Linked DNA regions of Paludibaculum fermentans. The protein of the gene in region 2 interacts with the protein of the main gene of each other region in a pairwise test. Links are inferred from orthologs where the notes say so. Each region holds a gene or a part of one and is shown on either strand. Other genes may lie near its edges.

Evidence for each region.
Region 1: the proteins of IRI77_RS17245 (region 2) and mtgA interact in binary tests that used the Escherichia coli proteins (3 or more experiments, as listed by UniProt). The link is inferred for Paludibaculum fermentans from one-to-one orthologs.

Annotation. Positions count from the first base shown.
Region 1 is NZ_CP063849.1:601,191-611,543, forward strand. Bases 4,585-7,577 are described here. They hold mtgA (monofunctional biosynthetic peptidoglycan transglycosylase), read right to left. Parts: upstream 6,433-7,577; coding sequence 5,737-6,432; downstream 4,585-5,736. Other genes in these bases: IRI77_RS02365 (response regulator), read left to right, coding at 4,585-5,771; gltA (NADPH-dependent glutamate synthase), read left to right, coding at 6,564-7,577. Outside these bases: IRI77_RS02350 (redoxin domain-containing protein), read left to right, coding at 1-1,531; IRI77_RS02355 (hypothetical protein), read left to right, coding at 1,738-1,962; IRI77_RS02360 (DUF6976 family protein), read left to right, coding at 1,972-2,943; more of IRI77_RS02365, read left to right, coding at 2,952-4,584; more of gltA, read left to right, coding at 7,578-7,985; IRI77_RS02380 (sulfide/dihydroorotate dehydrogenase-like FAD/NAD-binding protein), read left to right, coding at 7,982-8,821; IRI77_RS02385 (M23 family metallopeptidase), read right to left, coding at 8,829-9,692; IRI77_RS02390 (sigma-70 family RNA polymerase sigma factor), read left to right, coding at 9,778-10,347; IRI77_RS02395 (protein kinase domain-containing protein), read left to right, coding at 10,344-10,353. UniProt on the Escherichia coli protein: Peptidoglycan polymerase that catalyzes glycan chain elongation from lipid-linked precursors. May play a role in peptidoglycan assembly during cell division in collaboration with other cell division proteins.
Region 2 is NZ_CP063849.1:4,397,085-4,401,962, reverse strand. Bases 1,942-4,867 are described here. They hold IRI77_RS17245 (penicillin-binding protein), read right to left. Parts: upstream 4,499-4,867; coding sequence 2,384-4,498; downstream 1,942-2,383. Other genes in these bases: IRI77_RS17240 (hypothetical protein), read right to left, coding at 4,529-4,867; IRI77_RS17250 (UDP-N-acetylmuramoyl-L-alanyl-D-glutamate--2,6-diaminopimelate ligase), read right to left, coding at 1,942-2,387. Outside these bases: IRI77_RS17255 (UDP-N-acetylmuramoyl-tripeptide--D-alanyl-D-alanine ligase), read right to left, coding at 1-894; more of IRI77_RS17250, read right to left, coding at 891-1,941; more of IRI77_RS17240, read right to left, coding at 4,868-4,878. UniProt on the Escherichia coli protein: Essential cell division protein that catalyzes cross-linking of the peptidoglycan cell wall at the division septum. Required for localization of FtsN.

The DNA.
Region 1 (10,353 bases), 3.8 Mb from region 2 along the record:
GCAGGCGCTGGTGAGCTGCCGCGCATATACAGACGCGGTGCCCGCGATCGGTCATGCCCAGCACATGCCGGGACACATCTACAGCATCGTCGGGATGTGGGACGAGGCGGCGATTTCAATGGACTCCGCCACGCGCGTCGAGAAACAGTATATGCGCGACAGCCTCACATTCCCGTTCAACAACTGGAACTACGGGCACAACCGGAATTACCTGTCGTACATCCAGGAGCAGTTGGGGATGACGGAGGCTGCCCTGTTTGGCGCGCGGCAGTTGATCGACGCTCCGCTGGATCCGAACGACAATAACGAGATTCCCAACAGCAGCCATTCCTATGGGCTGCAGGCTGCCGCTCGCGTGCTGCTGAAGTTTGAGCGCTGGGACGAGCTGCTGGACTCGAAGCTGATCCCGTGGCGCGACATCCCGCGGGAGAAGGCGTCGAAGGCGTACTTCGAGACGCGCGCCTATCTGGGCAAGGGCAGGATCTCCGAGGCGGAGACGAAACTGGCTGAGCTGCCGCCGCTGCGGAAGGAGTTTGAGAAGGACAATTTCCGGCTGCGGATCTTCGATACTTATGTGCTGGAGCTGCGCGCGCGGATCGCGATCGCCAAGGGCGAGACGATCTTCGGGATTGGGTTGCTGGCGGATGCGGCGGAGAAGGAGTTCGCGCTGCAGCGTGAGTACGCCGACCCGCCGTTCTATCCCGAGGCGCTGTATAACGCGCTTGGCGAAGCTTATCTGGCGGCGAAAAGCCCGCTGCTGGCCGCACAGGCGTTTGAGAAAGACCTGACGCTGGTTGCGAACGACATCTTCGCGCTGTCAGGACTGGTGCGGGCGTATGCGGCGCTGGGGGAGACGGCCAAGGCCCAGAACGCCATGGCCCGGCTGCTCTTCGAGACTCGTCATGCCGATGCGGGGCTGAAACTACTGGAGCAGGCGAAGGCTACGGGGATTACAGCGGTGCCGCGCGACTCGTCGCCGGGTCCGCAGCGGGAGTATACGCGGATCCCGCTGGAGTCGTATGGGCCGGCGAAGTGGGAGCCGTATCCGGCTCCGCGGCTCGAGGTGAAGGATGCTTCAGGAAAGAGCGTTTCTCTGGAGCAGTTCAAGGGCAAGAACGTGATCCTGGTTTACTACCTGGGGCAGGAGTGCCCGCACTGCATGAAGCAGTTGAGCGACCTGGGGAAGAAGAAAGACGACTGGGAAGGGCTGGAGACCGTGGTGCTGGCGGTGAGCAGCGCCGAGCCGTCGAAGAACAAGGGCGGGCTGAAGGAGTACGGTGAGCTGGCGGTGCGGCTGCTGTCGGACTCCACGCATGAGAACGCGCGGCGCTTTCACTCGTATGACGATTTCGAGGACATGGAGCTGCATTCGACGCTGCTGATCGACAAGAAAGGCCGTGTGTACTGGGGCCGGCTGGGCGGGGATCCGTTCACCGACATGGCTTTCCTCGAGAAGCAACTGGGGCGGATGAACGAACTGGTGGAAGCCGAGGGGAAGAAACGGGCGGCCAGCCTGACTGCCCAAAAATAGGGGTGCGGCGGACGGATGGGGAGGGTGAACGCGGGGACCGGTCGAAACTGTTCATTTTCATACGGATGGGGTGGATGGAAGCCCGGGGCTGCGCGGCCCGGGCGTCCTTGGCGGAGGCATGGTTCCACGGGTACTTCACGCTCCCTCCGAGAAGCCCTACTCTTTTCACTCACATTGGTCGATAAACCGAATGACCAGAGGGTTTGATGATCCCACCAGCTGAGCATCCCTGTTGGAAGCAACTCGTCACGGGTGCAAGAGAGCTGCGTTCCAACAACCTCTCGTTCAACATGCTGCTGTTCACCATCAGGCTGCGGTACAAGGGCGACTCTTCGGATGAGCAACTGGAAGAGCTGGGCCGGCATGTCCGCGAGTTCTTCGTCAAGTTCGAATCCCTGCTCGCAGCCGAACTGGCCGCTTTGGAGAGTTAAGAGAAGTCCATGCTCCAGACCATCGCTGAAGTTTCCGAGGAAATCAGACAAGGAACTCCGCTCCTGCTGGCCGGCAACGAACAGGCGCTGCGGGCGTTGCCGCAGGGTGACTGGATCGGCGGGACGACTGCTTACTTCATGGAGCTCGAGGGGGGCGTCTGTTCCCGCGACCGTGTTTTCGTAACGCGAGTGCCCGCCTGTGCGAAGGGTGCCCGGATCGTCAGTCACTCCGCTGAAAGTCTGCCGCGATTGCTGGAAGATGCCGCGGATAACGGGTATACGGTGCTGATCCTGCCGTCCGGCAGCGCGGTGCACGCCGGCTATGCGCGGGGTGCGGCCCACTATCCGGGTATGTTCGTAAAGCCGGTTGTGGGGTGGGTTTCCGGCTCGTCGCTGGACGGCGCGGCCAGGCTCAGCCCGAAGGTGATCGATGGCAGGACGGGCGAGTGTTCAGAGGATCGTGCTGTCGCGATGCATATCGACCTGCCGCCGGGCAAGCTGGCTGAACTCGATATTGTGAATGTGTTCCGGCCGGGCACCGGAGCCGGCCTGCGGTTTCCCCATACCGGGTTCCAGACCAACTCGTGTGTGGTGGGCGGAGAGACTGTTCCGTTCGCGCAATACCTGGACAGCCGCCACGCCGACATGCGGCTGCCGCTGACGGCCGATTACAACGGTTCCATCGTCAATGTCAGCATTGAGTCCGTCGACACCCAGACCGGCATGGTGAAGTTCTTCGCGCCTGTCTTCGAGGGAGTGGAGTACAAACTGGCGGCGCCGGTGCCCGGCTACAGCCACGCGTTCGACGGCCTGCTGGAGGATCGCGGCGAGACGGCGTTCGCCTGCAACTGTGTGCTGAACTACCTCTATTGCCATCTGGAGGGCCGTGCGGCCGGCACGATCACCGGTCCGGTCACCTACGGCGAAATCGCCAACATGCTATTGAACCAGACGCTGGTCCGACTTTTCATTCGAGGCTGACATCGCCGATGCACGATGCGGATCTATCCCTGAACGAACAACTGCTGCCGGGGCGGGCCCAGGACGAGGCGTGGTCACTGCAACTGCGCCAGTTGGGCAATGCCAATGCCGCCTGGCTGCAGGAGTCCATCGAGGCGGCGGCGGTCGGCTTTGCGCTGATCACGCTGGACACGACCCGGTTTATCCGAACCAACCGGTTTATGTCGACGCTCAGCGGCTATTCGAGTGAAGAGCTGGTGAGCTTGTCTCCGTGCGATCTCATCCACCCCGGGGACGCGGCGGCGGCGTCCGGCCAGCACCAGCGGCTGATTTCCGGCGAGATCAGCGAGTTCACGACGGAACGGCGGTGGGTTCGCAAGGACGGCGGGGTGATCTGGATTTACGCCAAGATCTCCATGGCTGTGAATGCGGACGGTGCGCCGGAGTACTTCATCCTGGTGGCCGAAGATATCACCCGGCTGAAGCTGTTGCGGGAAGAGCTGCTGGCCAACCGAGAGCAACTGCGGCTGATCCAGGCCGCGACCGGCGTGGCCACCTGGGAGATCGACCTGGGGCGCGAGGAGATGTGCTCCTCGCCGGAGATGATACGGATCAGCGGGTTGCCGGCGCCCAGAACGCCACGCGCCGAGGCATTGAGCACGGTCCATCCCGACGACCGCGCCATTCTCGACGAGACATTCAGCCTGGCTATCGAAAGCGGCCAAAACGTGGTTCTCGAGTACCGGGTGATCCTGCCGAAGCAGGGGATCCGCTGGCTCTCCACGCACTGTCACGTGTTGCCCAATCCGGCCGGCGGGCCTCCGCGGGTCATGGGCGTGTCCCTCGACATCACTGAGCGGAAGGAAGCTGAGCTCCGGCTGGAGCGCAGTGAAAAACGCCTGCGGCGGCTCATCGACCGGCTGCCGGCGGGTGCGATTCACTTCGAGGCCGGCGCGCTGCAGCTGAATCGCGCGGCGCAGCGCATGCTTGGCCGGACTCCGGAGGACCTGGAAGCCGTTGCCCAGGCGTTCGCCCAGGCGGAAGATCTGGCTCCTATCGATGAACTCGCTCCGGGCGAGCAGCCGCGCAGCGTGGCCACGATCCTGCGTCCCGACGGGACCCAGCGCGTGATCGAGTTCAGCGGCTACTCCGATGAGGACATCCAGGTCTGGCTGCTGCATGACATTACCGCCCTGCGGCAGGTGCAGGAGGAGTTGGAGAAGGCCAAGGAGGCGTCGGAAGCCGCCAGCCGCGCCAAGAGCGAGTTTCTGGCCAACATGAGCCACGAAATCCGGACGCCCATGAACGGCGTCATCGGCATGACGGAACTGCTGTATTCGTCCGAGTTGCAGCCGGAGCAGCGCGAATACGTCAGGATCGTCAAGCGCTCGGCGGATTCGCTGCTGACGCTGATCAACGACATCCTGGACTTTTCGAAGATCGAGGCCGGCAAGCTGGACCTGGATTCAGTGGATTTTGCGCTGAGCGAGACGATTCACGACGCCCTGCAGCCGCTGGCCCTGCGGGCCGACGAGAAGGGCCTGGAACTGCTGTGCCAGATGGCGCCCGGCGTACCGGAGTATGTGCAGGGCGACCCGACGCGTCTGCGCCAACTGCTCACCAACCTGGTGGGCAACGCGATCAAGTTCACACCGGCTGGAGAGGTTCAGGTCTCGGTGGCGGTGGAGGCCAGTCAAGCCGGCTCCTGGGACCTGCACTTCCGCGTGAAAGATACCGGGATCGGGGTGCCGCTGGATAAGCAGCAGGCCATCTTCTCGGCGTTCAGCCAGGCGGATGCTTCCACGACCCGGAAATACGGCGGGACCGGGCTGGGTCTTTCGATCTGCGCGCGCCTGGTGCAAATGATGCAAGGACGCCTGTGGGTGGAGAGCGAGCCCGGCAGCGGCAGCACGTTCCATTTCACGGCGCGCTACCTGCACCCCAGCGACACGGCGTGCAATTCCACGACCATGAATCCGGCCTGCCTGCGCGGCAAGCGGATCCTGGTGGTGGACGACAATGCCACCAACCGGCAGATCCTGAGCGAGACGCTTGCCGGTTGGGGGATGCTGCCCGAGTTGGCGAGCAGTGTCGAGGAGGGCGTGGCAATTCTACAACCGGCGGAGCCGCATCCGCTGCCGCTGTCCCTGGTCCTTACTGACTGCCATATGCCGGTCCAGGATGGGTTCGCGCTGCTGGAGCATATCAGGAGCTCGCCGGCCTTGGTGCATCTGCCGGTGATCATGTTGACGTCGGGCTATCAGCAGAGAGACCGCAAGCGGGGACCCTCGTCCGGATTAGCGGCGCTGCTCACCAAACCGGTACCGAATCACGCATTGCTCGATGCGCTGCTGGGGGCCGTGTGCGAGTTGCAGATGCGGGCCGCGGCCGCCAATCCCGGAAGGGTGCAGACTTTAGCGCCGGCGCGCCGGCTGAAAATCCTGCTGGCCGAGGACAACGCCATCAACCAGCGTGTCGGCACGGCGCTGTTAGGCCGCCTGGGCCACACGGTGGAAGTGGTGGAGGACGGACTGCAGGCGGTGGCGCGCGTGCATGCCGGCGACCTCGACGTCATCTTCATGGATATCGAGATGCCGGAGATGGACGGCTGGGCGGCATCCAAGGCGATCCGCCAGTGGGAGAACGGCAATGGCCGGCGGATCCCAATTGTGGCCATGACCGCGCATGCGATGTCCGGCTACCGGGAACTATGCCTCGCCGCGGGAATGGACTCGTACGTATCCAAGCCGGTCAGCCTGGAGGCGCTGGCGCGCGCATTGGAAGAGGTTGTGCCACGCGTGGCACGGCCCGCCGCTAACGTCCCAACTGCCCCATCCGAGTCAGAATGATGGCCGAGTAGCGGTCCATGCGGGCGGGTGTGCGCCGCAGCGGGCTGGGCAGGATGGCGGCCAGGCGCGCGCCCTGATCGCGGGTGATCTTCGCCGCATTCGTATGGTAGTGATACTGCGCCGCCGCTTCGGCTCCAAAGACACCAGGGCCCCATTCGCAGACGTTCAGGTAGAGTTCGAGGATCCGCTTCTTGCCCAGGATGAGTTCGGCCAGCGGGGTGATGGTGAACTCCAGGCCTTTCCGGATGGCCGATGCGGTGGTCGTAAAGAACAGATTCTTGACGAGTTGCTGGGAGATGGTGGAGGCGCCACGAATGCGCCGGTCTTCCATGCCGTCCTCGACCGCGTCCTTGATCTGGTCCCAATCGAAGCCGTGGTGCTGGTAGAAGCGCCCGTCCTCGGCGGCGATGACGGCCCACTGGAAGTTCGGTGAGATGCGGGCCAGCGGGACGAAGGTGTAGCGCTTCTGATATTTCCCCTTCCTGAACCAGGATTGGACGCGGCGCTGCGTTTGGACTCCGGTGGAGGGGGGATCGATGAACCGCAAGCCGGCCAAAGCCAGCACGATGAAGGCGTAGAAGCCCAGGACCAGATAGAGGAACCAGACCATCAGGCGCCGGAAGCGGAACCGGCCGCCACGAAGCTTGGGAACTTTGGGCACCGCTACCCAGGATAGGGGGTAGGGCCCGGTGGACGCCAGACATGAGTGGCGGACGCGCGCCGCCCGGGTGAGAGCGATATGCCCCAGTTCCCTATATCGGACTTTGGCATCTTGATTGCTTAGTTCCCGGCATGGCCGCGCCGCCGCTGAAATACAAACCCAATCCAAAAGCTCCCAGACAGGCTTTACCTCTTCTGGATGCACAAGTTAGGGCCCGCACCGCGGAAGAGGTGGCCTTGGGCTTCACGCCGGAACAGGTGAGTGTAGAGGCGCAGCGGTGCCTCCAGTGCGCCAAACCAACCTGCGTCGAGGCGTGTCCTCTGCATATCGACATCAAGCGCTTCATCGCCCGCCTGGCCGAGAACGAGTTCCAGGCGGCGCATGATGTCATCAGCGAGCAGAGCCCGTTCCCAGGAGTTTGCGGCCGTGTCTGCCAGCACGAGCTGTTCTGTGAAGACGCCTGCATCGTCGGCCGGAAGTGGGATCCGGTGGCCATCGGCAGCCTGGAGCGCTTCGCGGCGGACCACGCGCGGTTGCGCATGCAGGAACTGGCCACCAGCTATCCCAAACCGACGGGACCCAAGGTGGCGCTGGTGGGCAGCGGCCCGGCTTCGCTGATCGCCGCGTACGACCTGATCCGCTGGAACTACCAGGTGACGATCTTCGAGGCGCTGCACAAGCTGGGAGGTGTCCTGGCTTATGGGATCCCCAACTTCCGCCTGCCGCGCGAGATTCTGCGGGAAGAGATTGCCCGGCTGCAGAACATGGGTGTCGAGTTCGTGGTCGATTTCATTGCCGGCAAGACCGCCTCGCTGGCAGAGCTGATGGAAGAGGGCTACCAGGCCATCTTCATTGGTACCGGAGCCGGGCTGCCGCACATGATGGGTATCCCGGGCGAGAACCTGGTGGGCGTGTATACGGCCAACGAGTTCCTGACCCGCATCAATCTGATGGAAGCGTTCAAGTTTCCGGATGCGCCGACGCCGGTCCGGGTGGGCAAGCGCACGATTGTGGTGGGCGGCGGCAACTCGGCCATGGATGCGGCGCGTTGGGCCAACCGGATGGGCAGCGAGACGACGATCCTCTACCGCCGCGGGCGGGTCGAACTGAAGGCGCGGCTGGAAGAGATCGAGCACGCGGAAGAGGAAGGGATCAAGTTTGAGTTCCTGGCCGCTCCGGTGGCGCTCTACGGCGACGAGAACGGGTATGTGAAAGAGATCGAGTGCATTCGGATGGAGTTGGGCGAGCCGGATGAGAGCGGGCGGCGCGCTCCGGTGCCGATTGAGTCCAGCCGGCACAGGATTGCGGTGGATACGGTGGTGGCGGCGATCGGCCAGGCTCCGAATCCCACGCTGCAGAAGGTGACGCCGCAGTTGATCACGCGGCGCGGCCGCATCCTGATTGACGAGCACGGCGAGACGTCGATGGCCCATGTGTATGCGGGCGGCGATGTCGTGCGCGGCGGATCGACTGTCATCCTGGCCATGAAGGACGGCCGGGCGGCCGCCCAGGCCATCCATAACGCCCTCAGCGGCACTCCGGAGGTGCAATGATGAATCGCGTCCTGGCGAAAAGGGAGCTGGCTCCCCTGGTGACCCTGCTGGAGGTGGAAGCGCCGCGCATTCAACGGCGCTGGAAGGCCGGGCAGTTCATCATCATAAGGCCGCTGGAGACGAGCGAGCGGATTCCCCTGACCATCGTCGATTCCAATGCCGAGCGGCAATCCATCACGATGGTGATCCAGGCGATCGGGAAGACGACAAAAGAGGCCGTGTCGCTGGAACCCGAGGCGCTGATGTGCGACCTGGTGGGGCCGTTGGGCGAGCCGGCCACAATGAGTAAGGGCAAGAATGTGGTGTGCATGGCGGGCGGAGTGGGCGTGGCGGAGCTGCTGCCCGTGGCGAAGGCGTTCCACCAGGCCGGGAACCGGGTGACGGCGCTGTGCGGGGCACGCTCAGAGAATTACCGGATCCTGGATGCCGAGCTGAAAGAGGCCGTGGACGAGCTGCATTGGGCGACCGATGACGGCAGCTTCGGCTTTCATGGCAACGTCGTGCAACTGTTGAACAGCCTGGCTGGGCCGGACACCTTCCAGGAAGGGCACGTGATCGGGCCGATTCCGATGATGAAGGCGGCGGCCGAGGCGACGCGCGGTTGGGGGCTGAAGCTCCACGCCAGCCTGAATCCGGTGATGATCGACGGGACGGGCATGTGCGGCGGGTGCCGTGTGACGGTGGGCCACGAAGTGAAGTTCGCGTGCGTCGACGGCCCGGAGTTTGATGCGCACCTGGTGGATTTCGACGAGTTGACACGGCGGAACCGGGCTTACCGGGAGATGGAGCAGGAGTCGCTGAACCACAAGTGCCGGGTGGGCCTGGATATTCACTAACGGACGGTCACTGGGCGCGCCTGGTTTTTTTCGCGGGCGCCTTCTTCGGTGGAGCCTTCCTGGCGGGAGCCGTGGCCGCGCAAGCCGTCAGCGGGGCCCATTTCGAGGGATTCACGGCGACTGCGTGGACGTAGAGGCTCCAGTGCAGGTGCGGGCCGTTGGCTCGTCCGGTCGCGCCCACATAACCCAGGACATCTCCGGGCTTCACCGCGTCGCCTTCATGGGCGGCGGTCTTCGACATGTGTAGATAGATGGAGACGATGCCTTGGCCGTGGTCGACGCCGACTACGTTGCCATGGATGTTGTAGGAACGGACCATGCGCACGGTGCCGGCGGCCGTGGCGACGATGGGCTTGCCGGCCGGTCCGCGCTGGTCGACTCCGGCGTGGTAGTTGCCGGTGGGTTTGCCGTTCTGGTAGCGCTGCACGCCGAAGGGCGAATTCATACAACCGGGGACGGGCGCCAGGAAGGGTTCGGCCCAGAGTTTCGCCGGCGATTCGAGGTGCTTCAGGGCGTTGACCGTCTCCGTCTCGCCGGGCGAGGGCTTCAGTTCGACCACTTCCTTGGAGAGGGCTACGTTTTGGGTGAGGTAGTGGGCGTCGAGGATGGTCAGCGTACGGGTTTCCAGGGTTTTCCCGTCCGCTGAGAGCAGTTCGAGGGGATAGTCGCCGGGTTTATCGATCACTGCTGCCGGGATGAGGGCGGTTCCGTCATAAATGGGGAACTTGCGGTCGTGAACGCGGGCAAAAGCTGCGTGCGTGGCGAAGCGGAGGACTTCGCCCTGTTTCACGGCGAGGGGCGATTGGGCAGCGGCGGGGAGCGGCGCGAGGAAGAGGGTGAGTAGAAGAATGAGGCAGAGCAGGGCACGCATTTCAAACATGGTACCGAGAATGTGGGATTGGCCGGGGCCGTGTTGCCTGGTGCGTTAAAATGGAGTTCCGCCGTGGCTAGACGCAATGGGTGAAACGCCTGAGGACCAGATTACGTTTTTGCTGCAGAGCATGCGGCAGGGTGACGTGGCGGCGCGGACCCGGCTGGCGGCTGCGGTTTACCCGGAATTGAAGCGTATTGCCGCGAAACAGATGCAGCATGAGCGTCTGGACCACACCCTTCAACCCACGGCGCTGGTGCACGAAGCCTTTGTGAAGCTGGCGGGCCACAGCGATTGGGCGATGCAGAACCGGGGTCACTTTTTCGCCGTGGCGTCGCAGGTGATGCGGCAGATTCTGGTGGATCATGCGCGGCAATACCGTTCGTTGAAACGGGGCGGTGGCGGGGCGGCGGCGGAGATCCAGGAGTGGCACCTGATCACGTCGGAGAAGCCGGATGTGGTGATTGAGGTCGACCGGCTGCTGACGCGGCTGGAGCAACTGGACGAGCGGCAGGCGCAGGTGGTGGTGATGCGCTACTTCGCGGGCTTCGCCGAGGAAGAGATCGCCCAGGCCCTGGGCATCTCCGTACGCACAGTCAAGCGGGATTGGAGCATGGCTCGCGCCTGGTTGCGCAAAGAGCTGGCTGCGTCATGATCGCGG
Region 2 (4,878 bases):
AGCCTGCAGCGAGGCGATGGCATCCTTCAATCCGGTCAGATCCATCTTGAGTGCTTTTGCCGCAGCCAATGCCGCCAGCGCAGCCATCAGGCCGCCGCGTGCAGGCAGGGGACAAAAAAATGAGCCCACGTCCGCGACATCAAACTTCGAGCCCTCAGGGAGGAACTCAAGGTTTGAGGCCCGGACGTGGGCTGCCTCGATGGAAGAAAACTCACTGGTGCCGTAGAAGATCGTCCGGCCGGGGTGCTGTGCGGCGAAAGCGCGCACGCGCTCGTCATCGCCATTCAACACGGCAATGCCATCCGGGCCGAGACTCTCAATAAGCTCGCGCTTGGCCAGCGCAATCTGCTCAATCGAACCCAAATTCTCGATGTGAGCGGAGCCCACATTGATCACCACCGCGATATCCGGCTTGGCGATGCGGGCCAGTTCCGCGATCTCGCCCGCGTGGTTCATGCCGATCTCCAGCACGGCGACTTCTGTATCGCCGGCGAGATTCAGGATGGAGAGCGGCAACCCGATGTGGTTGTTGTAATTGCCCGCCGTCTTGCCTACGCGGTACAGGGTGGACACCACTGCGGCCGTCGCGTCCTTCGTGGTCGTCTTCCCTGCGCTGCCGGTGATCGCCACCACCACGCCACCCCAGCGTTCGCGCTCCGTTGCGGCCGTCTGTTGAAGCCAGGCCAACGAGTCGGAAACAACTAGCTGCGGTCCGCCGCCCTCAATGAAGCGCTCTACCACGGCTGCCGCGGCGCCGCGTTCGAAAGCGGTCAAAACGTGATCGTGGCCGTCGTGATTGGGGCCTTGGAGGGCAACAAACAGGGCTCCAGGCTCAATCGCGCGAGTATCGGTACTGACGGAAGTACAGTGTGCGCCGGCGACGAGGAGGTTCATGCGCGCGCCTCGCTCTTCGGTACATACCCAAAGCCTTCCAACACCCGGCGGGCTGCCACGCGGTCGTCAAAATCGATCGTCCGGTCGCGCAGCACCTGGTAGGTTTCGTGTCCCTTGCCGGCCAGCAGGACAATATCACCCGGGCGGGCCTCGGAAATGGCCAGCCGGATCGCTTTCTCGCGGTCGGGTTCCACGACGTGTTTGGTGTCAAAGCGCCGTACGCCGACCAGGGCGTCGTTGATGATGCTGAGAGGATCCTCGCTCCGCGGGTTGTCGCTTGTGACCACCACATAGTCGCTCATCTCAGCCGCGGCCTGGCCCATCAGTGGACGCTTGGCCCGGTCCCTGTCGCCGCCGCAGCCGAACAGCGTGATTACGCGCTTGGGATTCAGCGCCCGCGCGGTGGCGATAGTGTTTCGCAGGGCATCGTCGGTGTGGGCGTAGTCCACTACGACCAGGAACGGCTGCCCGGCATCCACGCGCTCAAATCGTCCGGGCACCGCCGTGCAGGACTCCAGGCCCTCGGCGATCTGCTGCGCCGTCAGGCCCAGGCTCAGCCCCACGGCAAATGCGCCCAGCAGGTTGTAGACGTTGATCAGCCCGCAAAGCTTGGACGCGATATGCTGCCGGCCACCGGGAAAGCGCACGTCGAACCGCAGACCGTGGAAGCCCGCGTCAATGTTCTCGGCCTTCACATCGGCATTGTTCTTGAGGCCATAGGTCAGCCGCTTGGTCTCCGGCTGCAGGGGGATTTGCTTGCCCCAGGAGTCGTCCGCGTTGATGACCGCGAATTTGGGAGCCGGGCCACCGCTGCCCTGGAACAGTAGTACCTTCGCCGCGAAGTACTCTTCCATCGTGCCGTGGAAGTCCAGGTGGTCCCGGGTCAGGTTGGTGAACAGAACCGTGTGGAATGTCAGGCCGGCGACGCGCCGGAGGGCCAGTGCGTGGGACGAAACCTCGAAAGTGAAGTTGGTGCCGCCGGCCCGTCTTACCTCGTCCATGAGGCGCATCAGATCGAGCGAATCAGGTGTTGTATTAACGGCGGGCCGCTCTTCCCCTGCAACCCGGTACAGGATGGTCCCAACCATTCCTGTTGTCCGGCCTGCGTGTCGCAGCATGGCATCAACGCAGTAGACCGTCGTTGTCTTGCCATTCGTGCCCGTCACTCCAACCAGCGCGAGGCTCTCGTCCGGAGCGCCATAGAAGCGCCGGCTCATCGCCGCCAGGGCGGCTCGGCCGTGTTGGACTTGGATCCAGAGCCCGTCGAAATCGTCCGGCTTCGCCAGTTCCGAAACAACCCCCAATGCTCCTGCCAGCAGCGCTTGCGCTGCGAACGCACGGCCGTCTGCCTTGGCGCCGGGAAAGGCGAAGAAGAGGTAGCCGGGCTTCACCCGGCGGGAGTCGTACTCCAGCCCGGCAACGTCAAGCCCGTAGGCTTCGAGTGCGAGGGCGGCGCCAAGCGGAACACCAGAGATGAGGTCAGATAGCTTCATTGCGCGGCCGAGAATTCAACCTGGATGCGTTCACCGCTGGACAAAATCGTCCCGGGTGCCGGCTTCTGGACTCGGGCCTTGCCCCGGCCTACAATCTCCACCGGCAGTCCGAGCGTTGCTGATTGCCGTAGGACCGCAACCACTGCCATACCGCGAAAATCTGGGACCTTGGGGCCCACCAGCAAGGGGGAGAACGGCTTGGCTTCGGGTTCCTGGTCAGCAGCCTGGAGCTTCTTCTTCTCCAGCTCTTCCTTCTCCTTCTCCTTTTCCTTCTTGAGCGCCTCGGCCTTGGCCACGCGGTTCTCAGGCAATTCGTCTGTTTCCGCCGGGGTCAGGGGCTTGGGCTGAATATCGGATTCGGGGCGGTCCTTGGGGACCTGGAGCACTCGCAGTGCGGTTTCCGTCACCTTCGAGAAGATTGGCGCGGCCGCGATGCCGCCCTGTTTCGGCGTCCGGTTCAAGGTGACAACTACGACCACCCTGGGATTCGTGACAGGTGCGAATCCAATGAACGATGAGTTGTGGCGGTTCTGCCAGGCGCCATTCTCGAAGATCTCGGCCGAGCCCGTCTTGCCGCCCGACGAGTAGCCGGGGATTGCTGCGCGCCGGCCAGTGCCTTCTTCCACGACGCTCTCCATGATGCGGCGGATTGTGAAGGCCGTCTCAGGGCGAATCACACGAATCGGGTTCTTGAACTCAATCGGGACGTTCTGGATATGGCCATCATCGGTCGGTCGCGACTTCTTCAGGACAATGTGCGGATTCACCAGCAAGCCGCCGTTGGCAATGACGGAAACCGCGCGCGCAAGCTGGATTGCCGTGGCGCCTACTTCGTGTCCAAATGCAATGTACTCGTGGGAAGCCGGTGACCAGCACCAGCGGTCCTTCGAGTCTTTGCACTCCAGATGGCGCAGCAGGCCGCGCGATTCCGCCGGGAGTTCGATGCCGGTCTTTTCCCCGATTCCGAAGCGCTTCAGATAGTCGTAGAGCGTCTTTGGGCCGGAGGCGATTGAGATCTTGGCGACACCGATGTTCGAGCTCTTGATCAGAATCCCAGCCACGTCCATGTTGCCCATGCGGTGCAAGTCGTGAATCGCCCGGCGCCCCGGGCGTGCGAACGAACCGTTCTCACAGAAGATGCCCGATGACGGCGTGAACCGCCCCGAATCGATGCCCATGGTGACCGTGATCATCTTCATCACGCTGCCGGGCTCACAGGGGATCTGTACGGCGATGTTCTTGTGGCGCGCCTCGGCTTCCTCCGGCGTGGGCTGCTCGTGCCTGGGGTCAAATGTCGGGTAGTTGGCCAGTGCCAGCACTTCACCGGTTTGAGGATCCATCACGATGACCGTTCCGCTGGACGCCGCCGCCTCTTTGACGCCTTCGGCCAGGAACTCCTCGGCATCGTGCTGGATGACGCGGTCGATGGAGAGGGTCAAGTTCGTCCCCTGGACGCTCTCTTCACTCACCCAGCTGACATAGCTGTCCTGGCGCGAGCCGGTCAGCACCATCATCTTGCCGGGCTTGCCCTGCATCTCGTTGTTCAGTTTCTGCTCCAGGCCGGCGTTGCCGTTGCCTTCCGAATCCAAACTTCCGATCACATGGGCGCCGGTGAGGCCGTTGGGGTATTCCCGCTGGTGGTCCGGCAGAATCTCGATGGGCAGCGTGCGGCGCAACGGCTGCAGTCGGTACTTCTCGTCTTCCGTCAAATGCCGTTTGATGACGAGGAACCCGCGTCCACGGGCCTTCTTCGCGCCTCTGTCCTGGTATTCCGCAATCTTATTCGCCAATTCCGTGGAGTTCAGGTTCAGGGCCGGGGCTACGATCGCGCTGAAAAACTGAGGATCGGCCACCCGCTGCGGGTTGACCACTACCGATTCCGTCCTGACGCTGATGGCCAGGGGAATGCCCGTACGGTCGAGGATCTCGCCTCGATCCGCCGGGATCTGGATCCTATGCTGGTGTTGGGCTTTGGCCGCTCTGACGAACTCGTCGTGCTTCAGGACCTGCAGGTAGCCGAGGCGCCCCACAATGAACACGGCCCAGATGAACACAATTCGGCCAACCAGGATGACACGTTTGGACGCGCGGTCGCCTACCGGATTCTCCATAGCTGCCTCGTGCGGGTGGGGGCAGGCCGCTTAATGGCGGGTGCCCAGTGACGCAACAGCGCCTTTCGATGGAGGTGCGAAGATTACCGCCGCCGCCGCGGGGGTCGTGAAATTGTGTCCGGCATACTGCTCCAGTTGGCTGGGGCTGACGAGCGCCGCCTGGCGGCTGCGCAGCACGCGCAATTCGTTCGTCATCCGGTCACGGTCGTGCTTCAACTGTTCCATTCGGTGGCTTGCCAGCAGCGTGTATCCCCCGGGCAGCAGCATGGCAATCAGCAGCAGGCTTGCGGTGAGCACACCACCGGCCATCCCGACACTCGCCAACCAGTCCTTTTTGTCCACCAGACGGACAACCGTCGTGTTATCGATCGACTTTACGT